One region of the Nitrospira japonica genome, then DNA from elsewhere that is predicted to be linked to it. Evidence: riboswitches for the same ligand, from Rfam matches in the RefSeq annotation. Region 1 holds a riboswitch; the other holds the start of a gene.
What was found. A riboswitch is a leader RNA that binds a small molecule or an ion and turns the genes downstream of it on or off. The one in region 1 is predicted to bind cobalamin.
Positions count from the first base shown of each region.

Region 2: another riboswitch for cobalamin. It lies ahead of NSJP_RS07685 (ribonucleoside-diphosphate reductase subunit alpha); the one in region 1 lies ahead of NSJP_RS16230 (ABC transporter substrate-binding protein).

Region 1 covers NZ_LT828648.1:3,422,392-3,429,652, forward strand. Annotated here, with positions in the region: gene NSJP_RS16220 (ABC transporter ATP-binding protein) at 1-461, opposite strand, end outside; gene NSJP_RS16225 (FecCD family ABC transporter permease) at 458-1,510, opposite strand; gene NSJP_RS16230 (ABC transporter substrate-binding protein) at 1,609-2,718, opposite strand; cobalamin riboswitch at 2,807-2,998, opposite strand; gene NSJP_RS16235 (hypothetical protein) at 3,185-4,591, shown strand; gene rpmB (50S ribosomal protein L28) at 4,836-5,027, shown strand; gene NSJP_RS16245 (hypothetical protein) at 5,112-5,426, opposite strand; tRNA gene NSJP_RS16250 (tRNA-Gly) at 5,698-5,772, opposite strand; gene tyrS (tyrosine--tRNA ligase) at 5,826-7,037, opposite strand; gene NSJP_RS16260 (ComEA family DNA-binding protein) at 7,034-7,261, opposite strand, start outside.
Region 2 covers NZ_LT828648.1:1,603,322-1,610,582, reverse strand. Annotated here, with positions in the region: gene NSJP_RS07685 (ribonucleoside-diphosphate reductase subunit alpha) at 1-2,059, opposite strand, end outside; cobalamin riboswitch at 2,313-2,520, opposite strand; gene NSJP_RS07680 (antibiotic biosynthesis monooxygenase family protein) at 2,565-2,861, opposite strand; gene NSJP_RS07670 (polyprenyl synthetase family protein) at 3,520-4,410, shown strand; gene hpnA (hopanoid-associated sugar epimerase) at 4,500-5,486, shown strand; gene NSJP_RS07660 (carotenoid biosynthesis protein) at 5,565-6,395, shown strand; gene NSJP_RS07655 (c-type cytochrome) at 6,408-7,022, shown strand; gene NSJP_RS07650 (DUF5666 domain-containing protein) at 7,061-7,261, shown strand, end outside.

The DNA of each region.
Region 1 (7,261 bases):
TGCGCGATGGCGCGATCGCCCGGACTATCCCATCCGAATCCCAGATCCCAGGGCGCCCGATGCCGATGAGGGAATCGTCCCATCAGGACCGTCTCGGTGACGGTAAAGGGAAACGTCTGAGACGTGTCCTGTGGGACAAATCCGACGTCCCGCGCCACGTCTTCCTGCCTCAACTCAGTCAGCCGATTTCCAAAGAGTCTGATGGTGCCCTGTTGCTCCGGAATAATCCGGGCAAGCAACTTCAGCAACGACGTCTTACCAGATCCATTCGGCCCGACAATGCCCAGCATTTCACCAGGCTTCACAGAGAAGCTGACATCGCGCAAGGCCCACTGGGGCGCATCTGGGTCCATGCGGCCGTAGTGAAACCGGACCGAGCGGGCGTCATACACCGGGAACGGCCCTCTGTCGACGGACTCCGACGGCTCGCTGCTGAGATCATGTCCCGGATACGCAGTCACGACATTCGATCTTTCCGCCAGGCCAGAAGATAGACGAAGAACGGTCCGCCGACCAATGCCGTCATGATGCCGACCGGCAACTCCGAAGGCGACACGACCGTCCGAGCGAAGGTATCCGCAACCATCAAAAACGTGCCGCCGATCAGGGCGGAGGCCGGCATGACGAGACGATGATCCGCCCCGACCATTAGACGTACGGCATGGGGAATCACCATGCCAATGAAGCCCACCATGCCGCTGACAGAGACGACGGCCCCGGTCATCAGAGCCGAAAACAGGAGAATACGCCGCTTCGCCAACTCCGTGTCGACCCCCAGCGATCGGGCCGGTTCTTCCCCGTATGCCATGACGTTCAGCACGTTGACCTGCCCAAACAACAGAGTCAAACAGACCGCGGCGTAGAGAGAGAACACCAGCAGCGTCGGATATGCCGGCGCCATGAGGGACCCCATGAGCCAGATCATCATGCCGAAGGAACGGTTGGGATCCATGATCGACGTAATGAACATGATCAGCGCCGAAAAAATCGCATTGAGAATGACGCCGGCCAACAACACACTGTGGATGGGCAACCGATCGTAACTTGCGGCCATCCGATACATCAGGGCCAGCGCCACCACGCTGCCCGCGAATCCACAGAGCGGCAATGCCGACATGGCCATCACGGTCGTCCCAACGCCGAACAGAACGGCGACGGATACGCCGAGCGCGGCGCCGCTCGAGACACCGAGCACGTACGGATCGGCCAACGGATTGCGCAGCAGCGCCTGCAGAGCCACTCCGACCGCCGCCAGGCAACCACCGACGAGAAACCCCAGGAAGATTCTCGGCAGACGCACCTGCAGCAGAATCGTCGCCATCACATCCGACTCGCTCCGACGATCGCTCGTGGCTTCGACCATTCGGGCAAAGATGCGCGCCATTTCGTTGAGACCGACAAACTGCGTTCCAAATTGGAGACACAGCAGGGCCAGGAGCGCGGCCAGCACCAGCAACATTCCAATGACCGCCGTCCAACGGCCTGCGCCCAGTGTCGACTTTCGAAACACTTCATCGTCGGCGAACGCGGCGGGTGCCGTCTTCGGTTCTGGTACTGGAGGAGGAAGGCCAACCGATGCGGAGGGCGAAGAATGGTCGGATGGCGACATCATGGCAAGGGAGCGGCGTTGTCCGAGAGAGAAACCTCGGGATGAATCGCTCGCGCCAGGAGCTCCAACCCTTCGACCACACGAGGGCCGGGACGGTTGAGCGCATCCGACGACACCTCACGCAATTGCCGGTGTCGGACGGCAGACAGACTGCTCCAGCGGTTCCATTCGTTCTGCTCGCTCTTTGGAACGCTTTCCACAGGACCGACGGGAAAAATGATGACCTCCGGGTCTTCCTGCAGCACCGTTTCAATGCTGAGCGTCGGATAGGGGGACGCAGCGCCATGCGCCACGTTGATCCCGCCGGCCAATCCGATCATCTGGTGAATGTAACTTCCGGGACCGACCGTGATGAGCGGATGACTGTTCAGCACGTACAGCACGCGCTTCTTGTTCGATGCCGCGATCTGTTTCGCAACTGCGGCAATGCGTTCTCGCATCCGACCCGTCACCTCATCGGACACCTTCGTCTTATTGAATATTTTCCCCAAACTTTGAATCTGCATCAGGATGTCGTCGACGGTCTTCGCGTCCATCAGAAACACGGGAATTTTCAACTCTTCCAGCTTGGCGACGACATCGGATCGGAGAAACTCCTGCGGCGCGACGATCATGTCCGGCCGAAGCGCGATGAGCGCTTCAAGATTGTGTCGCGCATAACCCACCTTCGGTTTCGACAGGGCGGCTGCCGGGAAGTCACACAGTTCCGTGACGCCGACGATTTGCTCGTCAAGACCGAGGGCAAAGAGCATTTCCGTAATGCTCGGTGCGAGCGAGACTACCCTGCTCGGCGCCTTTGCAATGTAGAGTTTCCGTCCGGCGTCATCCACAAACGTTCGCGGCGTGATATTCGCCATGAACGGCATACCGGTTAGGATCCCTTGCTGGCGGCGCGGCATCATCGCACTCTCGGCTTCCTGAACATCGACGACTCCAAAGACGAAGAGAACCAGGCACAGCCCGAACAGGAGGCAGGACCTGAAGACTCCGGCTTGGCCAAACAGTCTTTGTGCGACGGCCTTGGCGGGCGAGCAGACCGTGCGCTCCGCGTCCAAGACACCAGAGGATGACCGCGAGGGCCGGCAGGTTCGAAAGGTCCGTCGTGGCAAAGTCAAAAAAAATCCTCAAGGTCTAATGATGACCCTGAGGACTGCACCCGCTTCTTCATCCTCGTCTGCGCCCCAGCCCACGAGGGAACAGTTGGTATTCCTCCAAGCAGGTATTCTGGCTCATGGTTCGCCCTACTCCCCGCGCCTTCCCATCCGATGAATCGGACAGTGGTCTTGGCGGGTTTCGTCCCCACTGACAGCGGCGGGACCGCGAGGGATTCGCACCCTCTTCCCTTACCCGGAGGCTATGTGAGCGGGCACTCTAGGAGACAGGGACAAAACTTGTCAAGTTCATTATTGTCCGCATGATGAGCGGCAATTAGCTCCCGGCCCTAGTCAGGAACGAATCTACGCCGAAATAGCCAACAACCAGAGCAATTCTTGTGGGATACGGCCGGGCATGAGCCTTGCTGTTTGGGGAATGTTCACCAGAAACGGTCTGAAACCATCCTCTGCAGGCGACTCGATGAAACACCTCCTGATTGCACTGGCGACTCTCTGGATTCTCTTCCAAATCACCTCATTGATCGGACTCTCGAACAATCCGTCGGGGGTGACTCCACTAACCCGCCTGGCCGAGCCTCCCGCGGTCCACCTGACCGACCCCTATCACAACGCCTATTTCTTCCTCTTGGGACTGGCCTCGTCCGCTGGACTCGATCCGGGGAAGGTCGGTTATGAAATATGGGTCGAAGCACGCGAGACGTCGGACGGTCGTCGGTTCGATTACGACAAACCGGAACGACTCGACTTACAAGTGTCGCATCCTCTCGGACAAGCGTTTCCCAACTGGGACACAGAGGATCCGATCATGGCATTTCGCGACAAGAACGCTCCGGTCAAGGCTTGGACGTCGCAGCATGGTCTTCTCCTGGAGCGATACGAGCATTGCCTGGACATGTCGTTTGAGGATCGGGGGTTCGGCCAGCGGGCAACGCCCAGGTTCGCAGAAGTCATGCTCGCCCACCGACTGTACATTGCCGATGGATTCTCACGCTCCACGACTGCCGGATTGGACCGTTTGAACAAGGAACTGACGTTCTGGCGAATGGTGTTGCGCGAGGCCACGACGCCCGACATGACGGTCGCCGCACAATTCGTCGTTCAAGACGACGCCAAATTGATTTCGAGGATGGTTTCACGACCAGCCGTAGACAAGACCCTTCTGCTGACCGCTTTACAACTCATGGTTCCGCTGACGTCGTCCGAATATTCCCTCCGTTGGCCGATTCGTCATCAACTGGCTGTCGCCGGCCGCGAGACGCAAGGTCGACTCGCTCCGGCAAAGGATTCGCTGGTCTCGAGCAATCCGGAACGTGATTGGCTTATTGCCACCACACAGCTCCCGGACAATGCCTTCGCCAAGATCGAGCATCCCCGGCCACCCTCTTTTCTCGGTTATTCTTTGGGCAGCCGACAGACGGATGAAATGTATGCGGGATACTATGAAGCGATCACGAAAGCCTCGGGGACCGGAGAGGGATCGCTGCCGACCTTGCATCAAATCTCCGGCAACGTCCATCGAGGGTTTCTGGAGAGCCTGGTCAATCCCGCACCGGTCGAACCCGATTGGAATATCTTCCGCCATCAATTGATGGAAACCGACGCCAGGCTTCGTCTCGCATCGTTGCAGATCCAATTGCGACGGCCGAGCGGCACGGCCGCGGTCCCGACCAGACTGGCGGAGGTCGGGTCGCAATACTTCGATCCCTTTACGGGACTACCGATGCTGTGGAGTCAGACGCAGCAAAAAATCTACAGTGTCGGGAAAGACCGGCTTGACGACGGGGCGGATGCGTCGTTTGACATCACGGCTCCTGCGCTCGTCGGCCTGTCACCCAAGAGCTCCACGGGAAAGGATCCGCAACTGTAATTCCCCTCCATCCACTCTCCGACCGTATCCCGCGCAACGCGGATCAGTGAGCGCCATCAAAAGCGGGAATCCAGACAAGGGCTTCCTTTGCGTATTGAGTCTCGATGATGGGGATCCGCTTTCATAGGCATGACGCAAGGTGAAACTGACTCACGACCCACCGCTGCACAGACTTGTCACATCCATCGGCTCTGTGGTAAATTCCCTGCTTGTCTGTCACTTGACTTAGCCCAAGGAGCCTCCCGTGGCATTTGCATGCGATATCTGCCTCAAACGGCATCAGACCGGTAACAACGTGAGCCATGCGAACAACAAGACGAAACGTTCGTTCAACCCCAATCTTCAACGGGTGAGGGCCATCGTCGACGGATCGACGAAACGCATTCGCGTCTGCACTCGCTGTCTGCGGAGCGGTTTGGTCAAGAAAGCCGTCTAGCCGCCGATCTCGAACCCTCCGAGGGTCCCCGTCCCGTCCCTGATCTCAAGACACTTCGGGTTGGCCTCTAGGACTGGTCCCTCCCTACGGAGCGGACCAGAGCACGCGGCCGGAACGGTCGCTGAGCTTGATCGCAAGGGGCTCGTCGGGCGAGAGCGCCAGCTTCTTGCTTCCATCTCTACTGGTAAGGATGAACCCGACTTCTCCTTGAGGATCGAGTCCAAGACCCGCCCGTGCCTTGCCGCTTGAATCCAGGAGAAGAAACTCTTCCGCATTAATGCCCTTCGCCTTCTCGGCACCAGCGCTGCTCGAATCGAATATGATCCCGGTCAACGCCGATCCCACGACATTTCCCAAGAACACCACTGCAAGTAGAAGGAAGTATTGACCACGGGTCACGGCAAATCCTTTCTGTGACAGGGACATGTCGGCTGAGACAGGGAGTTGATTGGCCATGGAGACGGCTGGAACAGGCCCGGGGATCAGAAGTAAGTACGGTTGGAGCGGGCGATGGGATTTGAACCACACTCCGTCGCCGGATCGGCTCTGATGCCTGCCTCCCGGCTCCCACTGAGGGGGTCATCCCCCTCGTGCACTCCCCACGAAAGGGGCGCACCCCTTTCGAAATCCCCGTCGTGGGTCCAAATCCTTCGAAGCGCTGGAACACGTTTGGAGCGGGCGATGGGATTTGAACCCACGACAACTAGCTTGGGAAGCTAGGACTCTACCACTGAGCTACGCCCGCTCGCTGCCTCAGATCCTACGCCGCGGCGGAGATTTAAGTCAAGGAAGCCGCTTCTATGGCAGGACTTCAATCAGCGCAAACTTTCTCTTTCCCACTTTGATCCGGTAGGTGCTCCCGGGATTGAGCGTCAGCACGGCATTCGCATCGCTCTGCTTGACTCCCTCGACCTCGATCCCGCCCTGGATGACGAGGCGGCGCGCTTCGCTCTTGCTCGCCAACAGCTTGGTCATGGCAACGAGATCGACAAGGCCGATCGTGCCGCTTGCGCCAAGGTCATCTTTAGCGACCTTCACACGCACATCCGGTTCGCTGGGAAACTCCCGCTCCTGAAATTTCAGTTGGAACGCTTCGCGGGCCGCGCGCCCCGCCTCCTGTCCGTGATAGAGCGTGACGATATGCTGCGCCAGGCTCTGCTTGGCTTCCATCGGATGCGACGTCTTCACCGAGGCCAGATCCTCGGTCGTCAGCACCTCATAGTACCGGATCATCAGTTCGTCGCTGACCGACATGATTTTCCCGAACATTTCGCTCGGCGGATCCTCCAATCCCACATAGTTGCCGAGACTCTTGCTCATCTTCTTGCCGCCGAAGATTCCTTCAAGCAGCGGCATGGTGATCACGGCTTGAGGTTCCTGGCCATAGTCACGCTGCAGATCTCGTCCGACGAGCAGATTGAACTTCTGATCGGTTCCTCCTAATTCCACGTCGGCCTTCAGAACGACCGAATCATACCCTTGAACCAGGGGATAGAGAAATTCGTGGACGCTGATGGGCTTTTGCTCCTGATACCGCTTGTGAAAATCGTCTCGCTCCATCATGCGGGCGACGCGATAATGTGACGCCAGCTCGACCAATTCCGCCGCGGACATCGTGCTCATCCATCGACTGTTGAATTCGATGGTTGTCCTCTTGGGATCCAGCAGCTTGAAGATCTGCCTTTCGTAGGTCGTGGCGTTGTCCCGAACCTGATCCTTGGTCAATGCCCTCCTCGTTTCTGACACCCCGGTCGGATCCCCGATCATCCCCGTGAAGTCGCCGATCAAAAAGATCACCTGATGTCCGAGGTCCTGAAAATGCTTCAACTTGTGAATCAGAACGGTATGGCCGAGATGCAGATCGGGCGCGGTCGGATCAAAGCCGGCCTTGATCCGCAGCGGCCGATTGGCCGCCAACGCGCGGCTGAGCTTGGATTCCAATTCGGCCTGTTGAATCACCTCGACCGTCCCGCGAAGAATCAAATCGATTTGCCGGACCAATTCACTCATGCGGAAACCCTTCCGTCACCATCCGGCGGCCAGATGGTCACCTGGATCAGATTCTTGATTCTGTCGAACTTCTTTTTTCCGATGCCTTTCACGTCGCGCAAGTCCTCGACGCGGCTAAACGGCCCGACATCTTGCCGATATTTCATAATCCGTCCCGCCAGAACCGCTCCGATACCCGGAAGTGATTCCAGATCCTTCTCCGTTGCCCGATTCAAATCGATCTT
Region 2 (7,261 bases), 1.8 Mb from region 1:
TCTCGCTGTTCCACAGGCCGAGCCGCTTCAGGTCCGCGACGAGATACCGGTTCACTTGGAGAAAGTCCCCGGAGAGCGTTTCCCGCTTGAACAGGTTCGAGACCTGCGGCTCGATGCATTCGTAACATCCGGCGATCGACGCAATCGTGGCGGTGGGCGCGATCGCGACCAGAAGCGAATTTCGCAGCCCATGCGTCGCGATCCGCGTCCGGAGCGCGCTCCATCGCGCCGGATCGCTCGGTTCGATGCCCCAGGCGTCGAATTGCAGTTCGCCTCGCGCCGCCCTCGTGTCCTCGAACGCGGGATGACGGCCCTTCGTGATCGCGAGATCCACCGAAGCCGAGAGCGCGTGGTAGTAAATGTCTTCGGCAATGCGGGCAGACAATGCGCGCGCCTCCGGAGCGTCGAAGGAAAGCCGCATTTGAAACAACACGTCCTGCAGGCCCATGACCCCGAGCCCGACCGGCCGCCAGCGCAGATTGGACGACCGGGCCGCGGTGATCGGGTAATAATTCAAGTCGATGACGCGATCGAGCTGATACACCGCGCATCGCACGGTACGGCCCATTTTCTCGAAATCGAACGAGACGGCGCCGTCGGAGCCGGCCGCGGTATGGCGGGCAAGATTGATCGAGCCAAGGTTGCAGACGGCCGTTTCGTCCCGCGACGTCACCTCGAGGATTTCGGTGCAGAGGTTCGACAGATGAACGGTCCGCCCCGGCAACGCGGTCTGGTTACAGGCACGGTTCGACTTGTCCTTGAACGTCATCCACCCGTTGCCGGTCTGCGCGAGCGTCCGCATCATTCGCGCATACAGCTCGCGCGCCTTGATGGCTTTTACCGCGAGCCCGGCCTCTTCCGCCCGGACGTACGCCCGCTCGAACTCTTCACCGTAAAGATCCGGCAGTTCCGGAACGGTCTTCGGATCGAACAGACTCCAATCAGCGTCGGCTTCCACACGCCTCATGAAGAGATCCGGAATCCAATTGGCAAGGTTCAGATTGTGGGTTCTGGAAGCTTCGTCGCCCGTGTTGTCGCGCAGTTCCAGAAACTCTTCGACGTCGGCGTGCCACGGCTCGAGATACACGCAACAGGCGCCTTTACGCTTTCCACCCTGATTGACCGCGGCAACGGAGGCGTCGAGCGTCTTCAGCCAGGGGATGATTCCGTTCGAGTGTCCGTTCGTGCTCTCGATCAAGGAGCCGCGCGAGCGCACACGATGATACGCCAGACCGATGCCTCCCGAGAACTTCGACAGCATCGCCACGTCCGTGTAGCGTTGATAGATATGCTCGAGGTGGTCGTCGGGCGAATCGAGCAAGAAGCAGCTCGACAACTGCTCGTGCTTCGTCCCGGCATTGAACAGGGTCGGCGAGCTCGGAAGGTATTCCAAAGATGACAACAACCGGTACAGTTCCAGCGCGTCGGAGACGGTCTCTGACAGCGCGCAGGCGATGCGCAGGAAGAACTGCTGCGGCGTCTCGATCACTTGCCGGGTCGCCGGGTGTTTGAGCAAATACCGGTCGTACACGGTACGCAACCCGAAATATTCGAACTCACGGTCCCGCTTCGGATCGAGCGCATCGTTCAACTTGCGGCTGTTTTGCGAGACGAAGTGTTGAAGCCGCTCGTTCACCAATCCCAGGCGATACCCGGCGGCGACGGACTGGGAGAACGCGTGGATCTCCTGATTCCGCACCTCCTTGTCGATGTAAGTCGCCAGCAACCGGGCGGCGAGTCTTGCGTACTGGGGTTCCTCCACGATCAGGGCAGCAGCCGTCTGGATCGAAAGCCGGTCGAGTTCGCGCGTCGTCGCCCCGTCGTACAGGCCGCTGATGGTCTTGGTCGCGATCCGAAGCGGATCGATGTCCGAGAGGCCGCCGCAGCAGCGCTCCACGGCACGGACGATCTTCATGACGTCGACCGGTTCCGTCGACCCGTTGCGCTTCTTCACCCGCATGGTGTGCTGGGAAGACACCTCATCGTTCCCGCCATGTGGAGAGAGGGGTGAATCTGAGACGGCGAGACTCTCGATGCTCTCGGTTGGTTCACTGGGCATGCACGTCCTCCTCGTTGGGTCGGGTAGCGCAAAGGATGCCCCTTTGCGGCGAACCGCGAGAAGTCGTTGCCGGCCGAAACGCGTGAGGGAATCAACACGGTTCCGAGACCGACCGCCACCCCCGCGGGTGAGAATACAGCTGTAGAAGGATGTTGGTCGTGAACCAAGAACGGAAGGCAGGATGACAGTCCGAACCAGCTCAGACCTACGGTCCTCCCTCGAGGCTTCCAGGTCGAACCGGTTTCGGTTGTCTCTCCGTCACCGGGTGCTGGCAGGTCTTCGGGCTTGCGAGCGCTTCGGCTGTCGCCGGATTCCTACTCTCCACCGCTTCCCGGCCGGAAGGCCAGTGCGTAATCGTGGAGTCGTTCTCGCTTACCGCTGCGGGGCAGCCCCGGATTCGCACCGGGTTCCCTTTTGCTCACTGAATAGGAGATCAGTGAACCAGCACGGGCGGAGTCTATAGTCGGCCCCTGGTGAAGTCAAGCACGCGCGACCGGACGCTCGATCAATATTCAAACGCGACGCGGTAGAGCGCCGGCACCATCTCGACGCCCAGCTGCGCCAGCTTGGCTTTCATCGGCGTGACGCTCTTCTCATACGCCTTCCAGTAGATTTCTTCGTTGTCCCAAATCGCGATGTTGATGAAATTGAACTTGCTGTCCGGCTTGAGGCTTCGATGAAACTTCCCGCTGATGAAGCCAGGCTGGGAGGTAATGTCGGCCTTCACGTCCTCCCACCATTTCACGAACGCCTCTTCCTGCCCCTTCGGAACCGAGAACACGTTGATCAGCGTCACCGCCATGATGCACCTCCCCAGGATCAGTACGGTCGATCGAGTTCACCAGGTATCATTATGCTGTCGTCGTACAGAGCGATGAAAGGGGTGTGAGCGCGGGTCCTGTCGCGGCAACCAGCCCCCTGGTGCTCGCTCCACCCATCCCCCAGCGGGTCCCTTCCGCTCCGCGCGACGGGGCACCCGGTCACCGCGACACCCGCGCCAAGCAAGATATAGGTTGAGGGAGCAAGAATGCGTGCACGTTTGAGGTGAATCGGGCCACCTTCATGCGGCTCCAGCATATCGACGGAATACCCGTTTCAGTTTTCCGAACAATGATGAAGCCTGGGTAGAGAGACCACGAGGTCTGCTACCTAAGCGGCCATTGGGACTTGTGTTTCCGCTGATGCCGAGTTATGCGGCCTGCTCCGGGCAGGTGGCGTCGCTGTCCGCAGATCCATTCAAGCGTCGCTTGGAATGGATCCAGTTGCGGCGCCAAGCATCAACGAGGCTAACAGCGGCCAACAAGGCCCAGGCCTCAGCGAAGGTAGCAGACCGAAGCCCGATGGCACAGCTGCGTGACCGAGAGCATTCGTCTTCCACATCTCTGTTTGACACTCCAAAATCCATTTGCTACTCTCCGCGCCGTTCCTTCCCTTTGATATCAAACACCGCTTTCAACCCCATGAACATCAAGGATTATCTCGAACACAAACAGGTCGAAGTCGATCGGTTTCTCGATCAGGTTACGCCGGCCGCGACGCTGCCCCCGACCACGCTTCACGAAAGCATGCGCTACAGCCTCATGGCGGGTGGAAAACGGATCCGCCCGATCCTGGCGATCGCGGCGGCTGAGGCGGTGGAAACCAACCCGCCCGGCTTGATGGCGGTCGCCTGCTCCCTGGAATTCATCCATACCTATTCGCTGATCCACGACGATCTGCCGTCGATGGACAACGACGACTTTCGCCGCGGCAAGCCGACCAACCACAAAGTGTACGGCGATGCCATGGCGATCCTGGCCGGCGATGCGCTGCTCACGATGGCCTTCGATCTCTGCAGCCGGCCCGATCTGATGAAGGGCTGCGATCCGACCAGACAAGTCCGTTTGATTCAGGAGCTAGCCTATGGCTCCGGTCACGCCGGCATGGTCGGGGGACAGGTATTCGACATTCAGGCGGAAAACCGGGACATCGACTTGGCCGCGCTCCAGAACATCCATAAACACAAAACCGGCATGCTGATCCGCGCCGCGGTACGAATGGGCGCGATCGCGGCCGGAGCCACCGACCGCCAACTCAACGACATGACGGGCTACGCTGAGGACATCGGACTGGCCTTTCAAGTCGCCGACGACGTGCTGAACGTCACCGGCACCCGGGAAGAGCTGGGCAAGAATCCGAACACGGACGCCGAGCGCGGCAAGAAGACCTATCCGACCTTTTATGGAGTCGACGGCGCAAAGAAGTTCGCCGACGAATGCGTGGCCCGGGCGATCGGCCGCCTGTCCTCCTTCGGCCAATCCGCCGATCCGCTTCGCGAGATCGCCCGATACATCACGTCCAGAAAGAACTGAAGGGCCGATAGCTGACAGCTGATGGCCGACGGCCGACGAACGTTCGCTCCTGCCATACGCCATCAGCCATTCGCCATCAGCTCCTCACTATGAAGGTTCTCGTCACAGGAGCCAGCGGGTTCGTCGGAGGCGCGGTGGCGCGTGCACTGGTGCAAGCCGGGACCGAGGTTCGCCTGCTCGTCCGCGCCGACTCGGATCGGCAGAACTTCGACGGATTACCGGTGGAACCCGTCACCGGCGATCTGAGGGACCAGGCCTCATTGCGCCGGGCCCTGTCCGGCTGCCGGCAGCTCTACCACATCGCCGCCCACTATGCCCTGTGGGCCAAGGACCCGTCCATTTTTTACGACGTCAACGTGACCGGCACAAAGAACATGCTGGAGGCGGCCCGTTCGGTCGGCATCGAACGCACCGTCTATTGCAGCACGATCGGCGCGATCGGATTGCCGCCCGAGGGCGGAGTCGGCACGGAGACGACGCCCGTATCTTTGGATCAGATGGCCGGGCACTACAAGCGCTCCAAGTTTCTGGCGGAGCAGGAGGTCTTGAAACTGGCGAAAGACGGACTGCCCGTGGTGATCGTGAATCCGAGCGCGCCCGTGGGAGCCGGCGACGTCAAGCCGACGCCGACCGGGCAAGTGATCGTCGATTTCATGAAGGGGCGCATGCCCGCCTACATCGAAACCGGCATGAACTTGATCGACGTCGACGACGTGGCGGCCGGCCACCTGCTGGCCATGGAGAAAGGCCGGCAAGGCGAACGGTACATCCTGGGAAACAAGAATTTGATGCTCCGCGAAGTCTTCGAGATCCTCAGTCGATTGACCGGCGTCAAGGCGCCTACCCTGCGGCTGCCGAGGCTGGCCGTGCTTCCCCTGGCCTACGGCAACCAATGGATCGCCGCACTGACCGGCCGGACGCCGCGCATTCCTCTTGAAGGCGTGAAGATGGCCAAGTACAAGATGCATTATGATTGCAGCAAGGCCCTGCGCGAACTCGGCCTTCCTCAAACCCCTCCGGAAGTAGCGTTGGAAAAAGCGGTGCGATGGTTTCGAACACATGGTTACGCCTCATGAGGCGTCAATGCCACACGCCGAATATTCAATGTGAAGTGACGGTCGCCGGATTCCACCATCATTCAACATGAAACATTGATGGACATTGCCGTCCTTTTCTTCAACACCATCCTGCTCCGACCCTATGTGTTCGTTTTCCTGGCCGGGTTCCTGATCTCCGCGATTCAATTGCTCGGATGGCCGCGAGCCTGGCGGCTCTGGCTGATCAGCTGGTTGACCGCTTTCGTCTGCGAGTTTTCTTCGACCAGAACGGGGATCCCGTTCGGCTGGTACTTCTACACGGGTTCCACAGCCGGCCAGGAGCTGTACTTTTCGAATATTCCGTTCATGGATTCGATCTCGTTCAGCTTCTTGCTGTATGCGGCCTATTGCACGGCGCTGTGTGTCGTGTTGCCGTGTGACCGAACGGATTCAGCCTCCCGGCTGCAGCCTCTCCGCTTCGACCTCGCTGTCCGCAGCGGGTGGCAGGCGCTCCTGTTGACCTCGCTGTTGTTCGCCGCGATCGACATGGTGATCGACCCGGTCGCGTTGCGCGGCGACCGCTGGTTCCTGGGCAAACTCTACTACTATGCGGAAGACGGCGCGCACTTCGGCGTCCCTCTGTCGAATTACGCCGGCTGGATGGTCGTGGGCCTCATTTCCCTCGCCATCTATTTTCCACTGGACCGCCGCCTGCCTCCGCTTGCCGTCCGTCCGGGAGTCGCGACTACACACCGAGTCCTGCTGGGAGTCGGGCTGTACTATGGTGTGCTGCTGTTTAATTTGAGCGTCACGTTCTGGATTGGCGAGACGACCCTCGGTTTTTCCGGAGCCTTGATGTTTCTTCCACTCACCATTGTGCTCGTGCTTCGCCTCGCCGCGCCCCGCAAACAGCCGGTCGCTGGCAATGAACCCACGGAATTTGTATAGTGTTTATTCACCATGAAAAAACGGGTGATCAGAGTCGTCATCGTGGTCTGCCTCGTGGCGCTCGGCATGGTCGGGTGGGTCGGTTATCAGCTTTTTACCACCGGTTTCAGCGCGAAGACGGAGCCTCATCGTCTCGAGGTCCTGATGGCACGGCAAATCCGCCATCTAGCCGTTCCGATCGCCCAGAGGAACGCCCCGAATCCTGTGCCGTTGACTCCCGCGGTCCTCAAAGATGCTCGGGCGCACTTTGCCGACCATTGCGCCATTTGCCACGCCAATGACGGCAGTGGACGGACGCCGATCGGCAAGAACGTCTATCCCAAAGCCCCTGATCTGCGCGAGGCGGACACACAGTCGATGTCCGACGGAGAGTTATTCTGGGCCATCCACAATGGCATCCGTTTCACTGCCATGCCGGCCTGGGGCGACGATGAGCCGGAAAAGGACATGGACAGTTGGAAACTGGTTCATTTCATCCGGCATCTTCCCAACCTGACTCCCGAGGAACTCGACGAGATGAAGGGCCTCAACCCGAAGACCAGGCACGAAATGGAAGAGGAAGCCGAATACGACAAGTTTCTGGAAGGGGACGATACCGTCGGACAGGCCGACGGCCATCACCATTGAATTGTCTCACCTTGCATGACAAAGGAGTGACGCGACTTATGGTTCGATATCTGTTCATGGCCACACTCGTTCTGTTCTGTTCCGCCACCGCCTTCGCACACGGCTCCGGCCAGCATGTGCTCGGCACCGTGACTGAAATCGACCGCGACCACATTCAGGTGAAAACGCAGAAAGGCGGAACCGTGACGGTCAAGGTGACGAAGGACACCCACTTCAAGGAGAAGGGCAATCCAAATTCG